3 regions of the Paenibacillus sp. IHB B 3084 genome follow, and region 2 is predicted to be linked to each of the others. Evidence: riboswitches for the same ligand, from Rfam matches in the RefSeq annotation. Region 2 holds a riboswitch; each other region holds the start of a gene.
The links. A riboswitch is a leader RNA that binds a small molecule or an ion and turns the genes downstream of it on or off. The one in region 2 is predicted to bind cobalamin.
Positions count from the first base shown of each region.

Region 1: it holds a riboswitch for cobalamin, as region 2 does, so the genes downstream of both, ASL14_RS04895 (ABC transporter substrate-binding protein) here and cobJ (precorrin-3B C(17)-methyltransferase) in region 2, are expected to answer to the same signal.
Region 3: it holds a riboswitch for cobalamin, as region 2 does, so the genes downstream of both, ASL14_RS13045 (ABC transporter substrate-binding protein) here and cobJ (precorrin-3B C(17)-methyltransferase) in region 2, are expected to answer to the same signal.

Region 1 is NZ_CP013203.1:1,048,772-1,053,954, forward strand. Features, by position in the region: gene ASL14_RS04885 (ABC transporter ATP-binding protein) at 1-438, opposite strand, end outside; partial or broken gene ASL14_RS04890 (FecCD family ABC transporter permease) at 443-1,480, opposite strand; gene ASL14_RS04895 (ABC transporter substrate-binding protein) at 1,477-2,481, opposite strand; cobalamin riboswitch at 2,688-2,881, opposite strand; gene ASL14_RS04900 (histidine phosphatase family protein) at 3,006-3,776, opposite strand; gene cbiB (adenosylcobinamide-phosphate synthase CbiB) at 3,818-4,789, opposite strand; gene cobD (threonine-phosphate decarboxylase CobD) at 4,779-5,183, opposite strand, start outside.
Region 2 is NZ_CP013203.1:3,058,635-3,063,817, reverse strand. Features, by position in the region: partial or broken gene ASL14_RS14400 (sirohydrochlorin chelatase) at 1-304, opposite strand, end outside; gene cobJ (precorrin-3B C(17)-methyltransferase) at 400-2,235, opposite strand; gene ASL14_RS27170 (hypothetical protein) at 2,364-2,591, opposite strand; cobalamin riboswitch at 2,550-2,733, opposite strand; gene ASL14_RS14390 (LOG family protein) at 2,791-3,345, opposite strand; gene ASL14_RS14385 (uroporphyrinogen-III synthase) at 3,517-4,362, opposite strand; gene ASL14_RS14380 (GerAB/ArcD/ProY family transporter) at 4,470-5,183, opposite strand, start outside.
Region 3 is NZ_CP013203.1:2,774,787-2,779,969, reverse strand. Features, by position in the region: gene nikB (nickel ABC transporter permease) at 1-894, opposite strand, end outside; gene ASL14_RS13045 (ABC transporter substrate-binding protein) at 910-2,493, opposite strand; cobalamin riboswitch at 2,701-2,904, opposite strand; gene ASL14_RS13040 (nucleobase:cation symporter-2 family protein) at 3,447-4,754, opposite strand; gene ASL14_RS13035 (xanthine phosphoribosyltransferase) at 4,748-5,183, opposite strand, start outside.

The DNA.
Region 1 (5,183 bases), 2.0 Mb from region 2:
AAGATCCAGCCTCTCCAGCACACGATCCGTAATGATTCCCGGGTCAATCCCTTTTTCCTTATCCACCTTTTCTCTACCAAACCAGTCCTGATGGGGAAAGCGTCCCATTTCCACGACTTCCCTTACCGTGTAACCCACCGGGGGGAGCCCCTCCTGCTGGAGCACAGCTACAAGACGGGAAAGCTCTTTTCTGCCATAGCTAGTGACCTTTTTACCATATACAAGAACGTTTCCCGAAGTCGCGTGATCCACACCGGAAAGCAGATGCAGCAACGTCGACTTTCCACTCCCGTTCGGGCCGATGATGCCCCACCAATCTCCTTCGTCTACGCTCCAGCTTATATTTTTTAACGCATGGAATTCCCCAAAATCACGAGTCAGACTGGCAATCTCCAACGCCCGGACTCGCGATGCCTGTGGTCCACTTGGTTCCTTCACAGCAATCCCCCCTGCGCAGCTTCTTGTTCCGGTACAGGAGATATGCGAAGAACGGTGCACCGACAAAGGCCGTCATGACACCCAGTGGAATTTCGGTCGGAGCCAGTAGCGTACGTGCCGCAGTATCGGCCCAAGCCATGAAAATAGCCCCGCCCAGCGCGGATAACGGAACGATCATCCGATAGTCGGGGCCCGTCACCAGACGGATGATGTGCGGTACAACGAGTCCCACAAAGCCAATCACTCCGCATACCGAGACAGCCGCGGCTGTCAGCAGCGTGGATATGATAAGAACAGATAGCTTCGTTGCATCTACATTAACCCCCATATGAGCCGCCTGACGTTCACCCAAGGCCAGAATGTTCAGCACTCGTGCCCGGTTCCACAGAAACACCAGCCCAATGACCACATAAGGCAAAAGGATGCCTGTATACGACCAGCCGCGCAGACTGAGGCTCCCCATTGTCCAGTACAATATTTCATTAACCGTCTCCTTCGACATGGCTGTCAGAAAAGAAACAACTGCACCCAGAAAAGATTGCATCACCACGCCCGATAAAATAAGGCTTTGCGTCGGAATTTTTGCGCCTTCCCGCGCCAACGTCAGCACCATCCACAACGTCAGCATTCCGGTCGTAAATGCCACCAGCGGCAGTGTCCATACGCCTACAAACGAAAATTGAAGCCCCCAATAAATCAGCACTGCTGCCCCTACCGAAGCACCCGAGGATACCCCCAGCGTGTACGGATCAGCCAGCGGATTGCGCAGCACACCTTGAAATCCGGCTCCCGCCAGCGCAAGCGCTGCGCCTACCAGCATTCCCAGTAAGACACGCGGCAGTCTGATCTTCAAAATAATCTGCTCTGTGGATGGATTCCAATCCGGTGTAAACGTCTCACCTAACCACGGCAGATGGTTGACCAGAATACCCGTGATCTGGCTGACGGGAAGCTTGGCCGAGCCGATGCCGAGACAGAGCAACAGCGTCAGCAGCAATAAGGCAAGACCTGCCCCTCCAAAGCCGATCAGTCTACGAGTCATTTGAAAATTTCAGGATACACGCCCTTGGCCACTTCCTTGAGACCTTCCGTTACACGCGGACCCGGACGACTGATCAGATTATCATCCACGGCAAACACCCGGTTTTGACGAACAGCCGATATTTGATCCCATCCACTACGGGCTTTGATAATATCGCCGAGCGTCTGGCCTGTTTTGTCGTCCTTGACATTTTTGCTGTATAATATTACGTCCGGATTCGCCGCTATAATATTTTCCTCACTGATCTGGTACCAGCCCTTTTGGGTTGCAGCTACATTTTCCCCGCCCGCCAAAGAAATCAGCTCATCCATAAACTCTCCCTTGCCAACCGTCCAGCCGGGTGAAAATTCGACGTATACTCTCAGCTTCTGCCCTTTGCCGATATTTTTAACACCGTCTTTCACTTCCGCAACATCTGCTCTCATCTTGTCGGTTACCGCTCTCGCTTCTTTCTGATGGTCGGTAATTTTCCCATATAGTTCAATGTTAGCCATGACATCTTCAACCGTTTTCGGCTCGGTTTTAAAAATCATGATTCCCAGGTCACGCAGCTTGGTCGTCGCCTGCTCACTGAGCGATATTCCTGCAAAAACGACTTCGGGATTCGCGGCGATGATCGCCTCTTCATTCGGCTTCATAATACCGCCCACTTTGGGCTTCTTCGTAGCCGCTTCCGGGTAATCGGAATAGTCGGATACGCCGACAATTTCCTTATCCAGTCCAATGGCGAACAGCGCCTCGGTTTCAGCCGGGGAGACGGAAACGATTTTGTCCGGCGCTTTTTTGAACGTAAACTCCTGCCCGGTCGCATCCTTAATGGTCAACGGGTAGACCGTTTTGCCCGGAGGCTCCTGAGCGGTTGCTGTCTGTCCCGGTTGCTGTGAGACTTGATCCCCTTTATTTTCAGCGTTCTTTCCGTTAGCTCCACATGCACTCAGCACAACCGCCAAGACCAGAGCCAATAAGCCTGTTGTCCAGACCTTTATTTTATTCCCTGCCATGATTTACACCCCTCCATATAAATTCTTTAAGAGCGTCACTTGAACATCATCCGATATCTGCTAAATCCAGCCTTCTTTTCCTTTCAAAAAACCCCTGCATCCTCAGATAAGGATACAGGGGTCACGTTAGCGCAGCTCATATGCAGGCGGCAGTTTCTTCCGCATGGACAGTCACTGCGAACACGTCATCCTTTCCTCGAAGGACTATGGTGACAGGCGGACGGGCAGGTATCCTGACTTACAGAACCATGCGACAGCCTGTTGCTCCTTCATGTGCTTTGCGGCACATATAGCTGGGCGGGCTGGCATTTTTCCATTTACAGTGGCGGGACCGCGCCGGATTCACACCGGCTTCCCTTTTAACAGCGCACCGGAAAGAACCCGAGGGTTTCATCCCGCTACACCGACCTCGTCTGCTGGATATTTGATGTAGTGTTGGTCAAGCCGTTCTTTTACTTGATGATTATAGGTTAAAAAAGACTGGCTTACAACCCAAACCGCCTGTTCACTTGCCCCTATCTGACCTAAAAAGAAAACACCTCTCCTATCCACTGGTGTCGTTCTCCCAGCCTCAACCGAATCGTAATTGCCGCTCCCGGCTTCGGATTCAGACTCCAAAAATCATGACCCGGTACCAGCATACAAGCCAACTGACGAATCACTCCACCATGCGTGACGACCAGAACAGAAGGTGGGGCATCAGGCATGCCTGTTTTCTGAACATCCATCATTTTACGCCACTCATACAAAGAGTCTAGGAATTCATCGAGGCGGTTCACAAAGTCTGCCCAAGGCTCTCCCCCCGGCGGCGTAATTCGCTGCGGCTCATCAATCCACGCTCGATACAACGCCACATCCTTGAGCATGTCATACGTTTTTCCATCCCATTCCCCAAAATGAAGCTCTCTCAGATGTGGTTCCATGATGGCAGACCTAGCGGAACTATTAGATAGGAAACGTTCAGACTCCCATTTGGATGTCAGCTCCAACCGTGATTCCGGTTTCAATTCGAAGTGGGTTCCCTCTCCAAGCTCTGGTCCCAGTTCCGATTCCGGCAAAATGATCTGCAAGGTCTGACGACAACGTATCAAGTCACTGCAATAGATTCGGGCAAAGGAATGCATCTGTAATTTTTCCCGCAAAGGCTCTAATTCTTGCTCTGCTCCCGGTAGCAATCCCAGATCGGAGTGCCCCAGGTATCGACGTTCCCTGTTCCATAAGGTTGTGCCGTGCCGCACCAGCACAAGTTCCAAGTCCCACTGCTGATGTTCTGTAAAATAATGCTTCAAGGTCATATCGCTTCCTGCTCTATAGGCAGCATTCGGTGTGTCACGCTTCACTGTATCCACCCCAGTGCATAGCATCCGGCGGACACGAACAGACACAATCCCGCAAACATGCTGGACACGGCAAACATCAGCCGGATCGTATGCCGGATATCATCCGGCTCCATCGGTCGCACCAGCTCTCCCATATATGCGCGAAAGGAGCGCACGCTATGATATACATTATAGCCTCCGAGGCGAATCCCCAGTGCACCCGCAACTGCTGATTCCGGAAAGCCGCTGTTTGGACTGGGATGCAGCCGCGCATCTCGCCTTACCATACGCCAGCTACGTCCAGCATCATGCCCATAAACCCACGCTGTTACTACCAGCATACCCGCTGTCAGGCGTGCCGGAATGTAATTAGCGGCATCATCCAGACGTGCCGAGGCCCAGCCCAAATGCAGATACTTTTCATTTTTGTAGCCAACCATGGAATCGAGGGTATTCACGGCACGATAAGCCAGCGCTAATGGTGCTCCCCCGATCAGGGCATAAAAAAGCGGGGAAATAATCGCGTCCACGATATTTTCAGCCACCGTTTCGACGGTACCGCGCACAATCTCAGGCTCATCGAGCTGCTGCGTATCCCGCCCGACGATCATTCCCAGCTCCCGGCGTGCCGCAGGCAGATCACCCGCCTTTAATTCGCGATACACTGCCATTCCGGCGTCCTTTAGTCCTTTGGAAGCAATCGTGGTGGCGATCAGCACAATTTCCGCGCCGACAGACAGCCACGGATGAATCCAGGCGAGCAAGCGCAGTAACGTCCAGCCAAGCGCGAAGGAGCCGCCCACCACAATCAGTGGCAGCAGCAAGCCAGCGCGTTTCAAACCACGGTCACTGTGAACCCGGCGGCGAATTGCCCTTTCCAAGGCAGAAATGGCATGTCCCATGCCGATGACCGGATGTGGCAACCACCTCGGATCGCCGATCAGCCTGTCCAGAAGATATGCAGCCATCATGATCAAGCTAACTGTCACGCCGCCGTTCCTCCTCCAGCACTTCACCCAATACAGACAGTAGCATGCCGTTGGCTTCCGTGTCCTTGACTGCAATTCGAAAATGGCTCGTCGTTAGCCCCGGGTACATGGCACAACTACGTATAAGAATCCCGCGCTGTCCAAGCGCCTGTTGAATGGCCGATGCGCTCCACGTCCCCGGCGCCCGTGCCAGCACGTAATTCGCTTCACCGGGGATGACACCGCAACCCCATTCCGCCAAAGCGGTCAGCAGACGGCTACGCTCCGTAGCAATCAGCTCCTGCGTGCGGCGCTCGTACGCCTCACCGCTCCGCAAACACGCCTCTCCGGCCAGCAACGCCAGTCCGTTCACGCTCCAGGTCACCTGCTTGGCCGTCATTCGCCGGATGTAGTC
Region 2 (5,183 bases):
TCGGACGTCCGTATACAAATTCCACCTGCGGATATTTCGCCTTTGCCCGGTCAATCGCCATCGGAATATCAATTTTGGCATGTACCGCTGCGAACAAAATAATCGGAATAAGAACGACACGCGTCGCCCCTTTTTCCACACATGTCTGCACTCCTTCGGCAATGCCGGGACGTGCCAACTCCAGGAAACAGGTTTCCACGCACATATCCGGTACCCGATCTGCCACCGCCTGTGCAAATTCCATCAGCTCCTGATTCCCCTCCGGGTCCCGACTTCCATGTCCAACCAACAATATTGCATTCACTGCTGTATTTTCCTCCTCATCAAAATAGGGATGACCTGCAAGACGCCCTATTTTATCTATATGCTTACATCCATAAAAACAGGCTTTCTAGCCCATTAATCGCCACAGACGGCATTCACTTCCACTATTGCAGGCGCATCTTCATGCCGAAAACCCGCTACCACGCCCACACGCTTGAAAAATTTATGAAAACGCTCGTTCGGATGCCCTTTTTCCTTATATTCAGCGATGACATTCTCAACGATATCCGTAATCTGATCCCCCGGAATGCCCTCTGCCACAGGTTGAGCGGCATGAGCGTTGCGTCCGAATTTTTTGCCGCCGAGGAACAGATCATATCCTCCCTTGCGGTACACAATCCCGATATCCTCCAGCACCGCTCCATAGCAGGCCATACCGCAGCCGTTCAAAGCAATGCTCGTTTCCTTGGGTGCCTGCAATCCGCCCAGTACAACCTGTAGATGCTCCGCCACAGGCACAGCGTCATCCTTCTCCATATTGCAGAAGTCGCACGCCTTCATCTTAAACACATCGCCAATCGGCATCACGATGAATCGTTCATCCCGTAGCCGCCCTACCAGCTCCTCCGGGTCCGCGCACGGCACGCGCAGCACGATCTGGTGATCCGGCGTGTACTCCAGCTCGCCTTCATCACCCGCTACCTCGGCGAGCAGCGCCATCTGGCGAGCGGTGAACTTCTTGTTTCCCACGCCGGGGGAAACGCCCACCTCAAACAGCGCAGGCTTGCCAAAGCTGCCTGTCGCTGTCCCGGCCGTAGCCACCGCTCCGGCCACGGCTGCCGTTCCGGCGACGCTCACGGCGGGCGCTTGCCCGTTCCAGCGCGCGCTCGCTTCGCCCGGCAGCTTGCCGCCCGCAGCGAGGCGGCTCAGCGCCTCCGCTGCCAGCGATGCCGGGGCCGCCCCGGCTTGCGCCGAAGGCGCGGCCTGCACGGCAGCCACCGCTTGCGGGCGTGCCTGCGTGGCAACCGCAGCAGCACCGCTCGCGGAAGGCGCGGGCGCGGTCCCGCCAGCTCCCGCAGGGGCTGGCACTGCGGGTGCTGCGCCTGTCTGCGACGCATTCAGCGCGCGATCCTCTTCCGCACCCAGCGACCACGGCTCCGCTTCCGTGCGGAGCCGCTGATGCGGCTTGAGCGCCTGCTCGGTCGCACCCAACGTATACTTGCGCTGATACCCGCGCGGCGTCACGATCAGACCGTCATACACCATCGTCGAAGAATTGCCGATGATGACGGTCGTCAGCATACCGATATCATGGTTGAGCATGTTCTCCAGCGTCGTCACAATTACTTGCTGACGGTCGCGATAAGCACTCTTGACCAGCCCTACCGGAGTCTGCGGATCACGGTAGCGCAGCAAAATGGACTGCGTCTCAACTATCTGGCGTGTACGCCGACCACTGCGCGGATTGTACAGTGCAATGACAAAATCCGCCGAAGCTGCCGCTTCTACACGTTTCACAATCGTTTCCCAAGGGGTCAAATGGTCACTCAGACTGATCGTGCATGCATCATGCATGACGGGCGCACCCAACAGCGAAGCACAGGACTGAATCGCCGATATTCCCGGCACGACTTCTACCTCAACCCCGTCCTCACGGCGCCAGCCCTTTTGCATCAGCACTTCGTACACTAGCCCGGCCATGCCATATACGCCTGCGTCTCCACTGGAAATGACGGCTACCTTCTTGCCCATCTCCGCCTGTCGAACCGCCTCCTGCGCACGGCTCACTTCCTCTGTCATGCCTGTGCGCACAATCTCCTGTCCGTTCAACAACGGGCGGATCAGATCTACATAGGTGTTGTAACCGATAATGACCTCACTCTCGGCCAGCGCGTCCAGCGCCCGTTTGGTGATATGTTCCATATCCCCCGGTCCGAATCCAATCACGAGCAATTTTCCTAATGGGCTCATCGTTATCCTCCTTCTTAAATCTATGCTATGTTTTCCACACTTCTATCTATTTCACTTATATATGGACATCCTGTAACTAAAAAAAACCCATCCTGCCCGGATGGGTTTCCTATGTACGCATCGTATCATCAGACGGACACAGCATAAGAAGACACTTCTTGTCTTCCGCCATCGTGCCGTTGCTTTCCATCTGCCTGTTCACGCTTGAAATGCTTCTGCATGTTCAGCTCCACGCAAACCTGCAACCAACATGGAAAAAGCAGCGTGCGCCTGATTTCCTGATTTCGTACACCCATCCTCTCCGCGAAGGTTAACGGTGCATACAGATCAAGGTAGGTCTCCTGGCTCGGCATCAACAGATTTTTTCGTCTTCCCCGTTTTCTCACGAGTGACGTCTGAAAAAATCCTCTTCCTTACAGTGGCGGGACCGCTCGGGACTTGCACCCGATTCCCTGTTACCCTTCGCTATCACAAAGGCACCTTGTCTGTCCGCTATTTGATTATGGGTCTTATCATAACCTTGGCTCAATCAGTTGTGCAAGCATGAAAAACGCTTTATTTCAAGTTCTCTGCCTTATTTTTTAACATATGCAACAATTCGTCCGGGTCCGCAGAGATACTCAGCAGCGTTGGATGGTCAACTCCGGTAAATCCCTCGCGCACACTATGACGCACCATTTCCGCCAACGGGTCAAAATATCCGTTCACATTCAGCAGCCCGATGGGCTTGCGATGAATGCCGATTTGCGCCCAGCACAGCACCTCGAACAGCTCTTCAAATGTTCCCAATCCCCCCGGAAGGGCAATAAAGGCATCCGCCATTTCGCTCATGACCGCTTTGCGTTCATGCATGCTTGCCACCTCAATAAATTCGGTGACTCCCCGGTGAATAATCTCTGCATCGAATAACAGGGTCGGCATAATCCCGGTGACCTGACCGCCCCCGGCCAGCATCGCATCTGCGACCTCACCCATCAGCCCCTTGCTGGAGCCTCCATAGATCAGACGAACATGATGTCGGGCCATAGCCTCTCCAAGCTTGCCTGCCTCCTGAAGATATACCGATGAATGTCCGGGTCTGGACCCGGCAAATACACAAATGGAATTCATAATGTCTCAGCTCCTGTTCTGGTATCCCGCATCGAGGCTTTTTCATTATATTAAATAAATATTTTCGTTATAACAAAAACTTCTGTCGATGCATTTCCAACAAAAAAAGATAAAGACCCTGTAGGCCCTTATCTTTATTTTACCCTTTATCACAAGGATATAGGTTAGTTTTCAGTTCACAACTTCAAGACCGTAGCCGTGCACCGAGGCGCTATGCTCAAAATATCTTCCCAGCTCCACCATCATCGCGCCCATTCGTTCCTCCACTGGAAACACGATCCGTTCAATACCTTCCTCCAAAATGGACTGCGCCGTCACCTTGCCTACCGACACAGCGATCACATCATGGCGAAAAGCTTCCAGCACGTCTTCCATCTGCTTCTGTTCCCTCGCATATTGGCACAAAAAGCGGATTTGCGGACCACTGGTGAACGTAACTGCATCAACATTACGATTTACGATATCCGCTAGCAGTGCTTGCAAATTCGCTTCCTCGGGTGGAATATGCTTATAAGGGAGCACCTGCCGGGTAACTGCCCCCTGCTCGTCCAGCCATTTCACCAGCCGTGGGGTCGGATCACCATGCAACTGCAACAGCACTTCCTTCCCCTTCAGATCATACGGCGCAAAAGCACGCGTCAACCCGTCCAAACTTCCATCCTCGTCCCGTACATCTGGTATGAAGCCACGCTTTTTGAGTCCATTGACCGTCTTGTAGCCGCGCGCCGCAATGTTCGAGGATTGCAGCAGCTCCATAATCTGCTCCGCCACGCCCATATCCTCCGCCATATCGAACAGCGCGTCCAGCCCCATACCTGTCGTAAAAATGTTCCAGTCCGGCGGCTGCTTCACCCACGATACAACCGCATTGCGCAGCTCAATATCATCCAGAAAAACCGTACCCTGGGCCGGACGCTGCACTGGCTCGCCTCCCATTTTTGCAACCAGCAATGCCATTTCGTCTGCTTTACGGGGACCGGCAAGGGCAACTCTCTTGCCTGCCATGCGTTGTGCCATCCTGTTCCCTCCCTTGTAGAAATCGAAGTCATAATCCTTTCTACCAAGTATACAATTAGAGGGCTGAAAGACAAATAAGAATTCTTTTTCCAATGAATATAGTAAACTTATAAGTTAGCTTGTCCTGTTCTGCCTGCCTGTTGGCTTTCTTGCTGGCTCGTGCTATCCTGCTGACTCACACTATCCTGCTTCTCTCCAGATGGCTTAGGATATTTGCTATCTTCTTTAGGCTTGGATCGGAGCAGCAGCCATAGCACAAAAGGCATGAAAACAAAGAAAATAACCATTACCATCGTCCATTCCCGGCTGAAATCATAAATTTGGACGATATTAGAGAACAGCATAAAGGAACAGACATAACCCAACAAGCCTACGGGCCAAACCATCAGACTCCCCCGTGTGTGGGCAAACATGCGCTTTACCGCCAAACTGGTTACATACAGATCAACACCAATCTTTGTAAGCAGGGTTGGTACAGTCAGTGCAGCCACAAACAAGTCGAACCGATCCAGAAAGTCGGTTAACTGCAATTGACGCGCCAGTTCATACGATGGATAAAACAGCCGCGACAAGATGGGAATACCGATAACCAGCTCCGACAGCAGCACCATGATAATGATAAAAACGGTTCCGGTCAAATGTCCAAGCCACGCACTCCGGGGACCATAGCTTTTTCCCGAAATCACAAAAGGCAACATCATAATATCTGCCATATATCCGAGCATACGCCAGCTACCTTTGATAACTCCACTTACATCCGGGTGCAAAATCGGTCTCAGTTCCGAAAAATCCATACTACGCCCGAAAAAGAGCGGCATCGT
Region 3 (5,183 bases), 280 kb from region 2:
AACCACATCCACCAAACACTGAACACCTACGATTAAAAATGCAGCAAAAATGACATACCCCTGGATCACCGGATAATCCCGCTGCGTAATCGCATCTATAAAATACTTGCCCAAACCCGGCCATGAAAAAATCGTCTCTACAATGACATTACCCGCCAGCATAAATGACAAATTTGTGCCTAACAGCGTAATGATCGGCAAAATCGCATGCCTGAATATCTCAAAAAACAGAATATGCTTGCGGGAAAAGCCTCGGGCCTTCGCCGCCTTCACAAAATTCCGGTCACCCAGCTCCAGCATTTGGGCACGCAGCACACGGGCTTGCACAGCCCCCAAACCTGCCCCAAGGGTCAGCGCTGGCAGTACCAAATGAGTCCAATCCTCACGACCCATGGACGGGAGCCAGCCCAAACAGACGGAGAACAGGTAAATCAGCAGAAAGCCAAGCCAAAAAGAGGGAATGGACGATCCCAGCAGTGCAAACAGCCTTCCCAGACGATCGAGCCAACCACTGGATTTTACTGAGGCGGCCAGTCCCATTCCAAGAGTCAGGACCGTCATGACGGCAAAGCCCGCCGAAGCCAGCTCCACAGTAGCGGGCAGTCTGTTCCACAGTTCGGTTAGCACCGACTCCTTGGATACATAGGAGGTGCCCCAGTGCCCTGTGAACACATCCCGCAGCCAGTTCACATACTGAATATGCAGCGGCTCGCTCAAGCCCAGCTCCTTACGCAGCGCCGTCAACGCCTCCTCAGAGGCAGGCACATTATGCGCGGTGAGCAGAATGGTAGCAGGGTCGCCGGGAGCCAGCCTCATCAGCACAAACGTCAGCGTGGATACAACAAACACAATGATGACCAGTTGCGCCACACGTTCCAGAATAAAACGAATCATAGGGTATGCAGCCCGTTATTCCGCAATATCGGATTGCGCCGTAATGTAGTAATACTCAATCGGATGCGGCGTGAAGCCCTTCACCCCTTTTTTCGCCCCAAATACATTGTCCGGATGAACAATGAACGACTGCGGCAAATCCGTATTAATGATATCCAGCGCTTGCAGTGTCACAGCATTACGTTGCGCTGTATCCTTCGCCAGCTTCAAGCTGCCAAGAAGGTTCTCCAGCGGTTTGGAACTATAACGGCTTACATTGGCTTCGCTTTTAGAGGAATAAAACATGTCCATAAAATATTGCGGCTCCCCCGTATGGGCAGTCAGCATGCTGTACATGGCAAAATCCCAATCGTTTTTGGTCAGTGCCTCGTCGATATTTTCCACCTTGCGAATCTTCACCTGGATGCCCTCCTTCAGCAGTTGGCTCTGAATCACCTCAGCCATCACCGAAAGCTCTGGACGTTGAGGAAAGGTCAGCAACGTAACTTCGAACGGCTTGCCTTGCTTGGTCCATGTGCCTTGGGCATCCTTCTTCCAGCCATCCTTCGTCAATAGCTGCTCGGGCGTTCCGTCCAGCGCTTTACGCTCGACCTTACCGAAGGGGAGAATGCTCGGGAATGGGCTGCTTGCCTCCGTACCATAGCCTCTCATGATCGCACTCACAATGGATGCACGTGGTATCAAGCTGTCCACTACTTTGCGGTTCGCGGCATCCTTGAACAGAGACGACTCCATGTTATACACGATCATATGGGTGCGCAAAGAGGGAGCCGACAGCACTTGCAGCTTATCGTTCTTTTTCAATACCTCCGCGTTATCCACCGGAATATCGGTCGCTACATCTACTTCGCCGGATTGCAGCGCCAGCAGGCGCGAATTGCCGTCCGTAATGAACTTCATCGTTGCTTCAGCCAGCCGGGCCTTCTCGCCCCAATATCCGTCATAACGCTCTACGACCAAGGATTGATCCTTGTTGAACGCTTTAATTTTAAAAGCACCTGTCATCGCAGGGTAGCTCTGCTCATCCTTTATGGACGCTACATCCAGCACAATCGTCGACGGATCAGCCAGATTGGACACCAGCGCCGCATTCGGCTGGTTTGTCGTAATTTTCAACGCCAGCGGCCCGGTTACGTCAATTGACTTTACATCTAGCAAATCCTTCGCCAGATGGCTTTTCATAATGGAGCGCAGCAGGGAAGTTTTTACACTTTCCGCGTCCATACTCTTTCCGTTATGAAAAGTGACCTTATCCTGCAAGCTGAACGTCCAGACTGTGGGGCTATCCTGCTTCCATTCCTTGGCCAGCCAAGCCTCAGGCTCCAGCTTTTCATTCAAACGGACAAGTGTCTCGCCTGCGCCAGAACGCATAACATCCCAGCTATTATCGCCATGCGGGTCAACGCCTGACGGCTTCCACGTATACGCCATCACCAGCTTTTTGTCCGTTGTGGACTGTTGTGCGGATGTGTTTTCGCCCTTGTCGGAGCTGTCCGCCGTCTTATTAGTTGTGGAGCATCCCGCAAGAGCCATAACTGCCAGTAGCAGCATCACCCCTGTGCATATGGACCATGAACGCTTTTTACGATTGCTTATCATCTTATTTATCCCCCTCTATCTTGTCATTCACAAATACCTAACGCAAAAAAAAGCATCCCCGACCGCCTGATCAGCAGTCAGAAATGCTTTCATTATAAAATGCCAAAGCTCACCTCAAAGCACCTCTAATCATAGAAGGGATCGGATCGGTTTCAGACATTCCGTAAGCAGCACGCCCAACCACCTCCCCAGCATCCCGTGGGTCTGACAGTGATGTTAAAACAGGCAGGTCTCCTGACTTCAGGCGTATCTTTCAGGCCTTCCCGGTTCTTCACAGTTCCAGTGGCTATTCCGAAAGCTACAGCAATTCCCTGCTGATGCCTGTATACAGTGGCGGGTCCGTGTCGGAATCTACCGAACTTCCCTTTTAAGTGAGCACGTACAACAGCCATCTACATGATCTCAACGAAACCCTGTAGATAGAAAGTCCGGCTCACACCTGTTTTCTTCCTTTATTCTTTTTCATTACGATTTAGGACTATCTTATTTTGTTGTTACAGGCTTGTCAACAAATGTCGCATAATAATTTAAATTTGAACGATACGGCGAGAATCAAGGCTATGACTTTGCGTTGCATGCACGCAATGGACGTGATAAAATTAGGTATAGAGATACCCATCGTGTCCGTATACTAAAAAGAGTCTTCGCCGCTACCAACGGCAAAGACTCTTAGGACTTGAAAGGCTGTGGATCACCACCACGGCGCGCTGCATAACTGAATGTTAATGCAAACGAAACCCACCGTTAGGGGCCAACCTAATTACGCGGTGGGTTTTCGCTTGTTCCGAAACTTCCGTACCACGCCTCTGCCTACCACTCTAGCAAATTCTTCTAATAGAATCTCAAATTCCCTTCTTCATACAGAAAGAGGGCTTTATCAATAACTCTATGCCAAAAAGCCGGAAAAAGAGGCTTACGACCTCTCTCCGGCTGTCTTTATCTAATCCTAATTATCAAACCTTCTGCGGAACCTCCGACACTGTCACACCTTTGACCGATTCGGCTTGTTTTTTCGTTAAAACGATGTTCAAGACAATCGCCGTGATCGAGCCGGATACGATGCCGTTTTGCAGCAGCATTTTGGCAAAGCTCGGCAGTTGGTCGAACATTTGGGGCAGCACGGCAGAGCCGAGGCCCACCGCAATGCTACATGCCGCGATCAGCAGATTGCTTTCCTTCCGCAAGTCCACTTCTGACAAAATAGACATGCCCGACGCAGCAACCGAACCGAACATAACGATCATCGCCCCGCCCAGCACAGCATTAGGAATCACTGTCGTTAAGGCAGCCAGCTTGGGCAACAGACCAAGAACAACCATAATACCACCCGCAGCAAAAATAACGTTCCGCGACTTGACGCGTGTCAGCGAAATCAGACCTACATTTTGCGAGAAAGCCGTGTAAGGAAACGCATTAAAAATACCACCAAGCATAATCGCAAGTCCTTCGGAACGCAGACCATTGACGATTTGCTTCTGCTCTACCTTTTGATCAATCGCCTTGCCTACTGCCAAATAAACGCCCGTAGACTCGACCATGCTGACAATGTTAACGATAATCATCGTACATACTGCCATAATGCTAAACTCAGGCTTACCAAAATAAAACGGCTGCGCAACACTCACCCAAGACGCTTGCGCCACTGGAGCAAAATGTACCATTCCCATCGCATAAGCAACCACCGTACCCGCAAACAGACCGATGAGCACGGAAATCGAGCGCAAAAAGCCTTTTGCCAACCGATTCACAAGCAAAATAACCAGCAAAGTAACTAACGCCAGCAACAAATTACGCGGCTGTCCAAAATCCGCGCTACCCTGACCCCCTGCTACGTTATTCATCGCCACCGGAATGAGGGACAGGCCGATAATCGTAACAACCGAACCCGTAACCACCGTCGGGAAAAAGCGTAGCAGCTTGCCATACAACGGTGCCGCGAGCACCACGAATATACCTGATAAAATAATGGCTCCGTACGCGGTTGCCAAATTCGAGGTCGACGCAATCGCGATAATCGGACCCACCGCCGTAAACGTACAGCCCAGGATGACAGGCAATCTACTGCCGAAAAACCGCGTGCCCATAATCTGTAATAACGTAGCAATCCCGCAAGTGAACAAATCGGCAGCCACCAGATAGGCCATCTGGGCTGGCGTCAGGTGCAATGCTCCCCCTACAATGAGAGGTACGGCAATCGCTCCAGCGTACATCGCCATCACATGCTGGAAGCCCAGCGCGAATAACTTTTGTTTGCTTAACATCCCACATTCTCCTTAACGGAAGGAATTACCGCACCCGCTTCTTCTATAAAATGAACCTCGCCCGGTGCCATGGATGCGATACGTGCAAGAGAGCGTACGGCGATGCCTCTTTGTTCCAGCAGTCCACGGCCTTCCTGAAAGCTCTTTTCGATCACGCAGCCAACCCCGGCCAGCTCCGCTCCTGCTTCCTTCACAATATCTGTAAGTCCGACCAATGCTGCACCGGTCGCCAGAAAGTCATCCACGATCAGCACATGGTCGCTGGCATCGAGATATTTTTGGGAAATACTTACCTGATAGGTTTCCTGCCGTGTAAACGAGTGAACCTCAGCGAAGTATACCTGCTCGTTCAGCGTGATTGCCTTCTTTTTCTTCGCGTAGATGAACGGAACACCCAATGCAATGGCTGTAGCCATGGCAAACTGAATA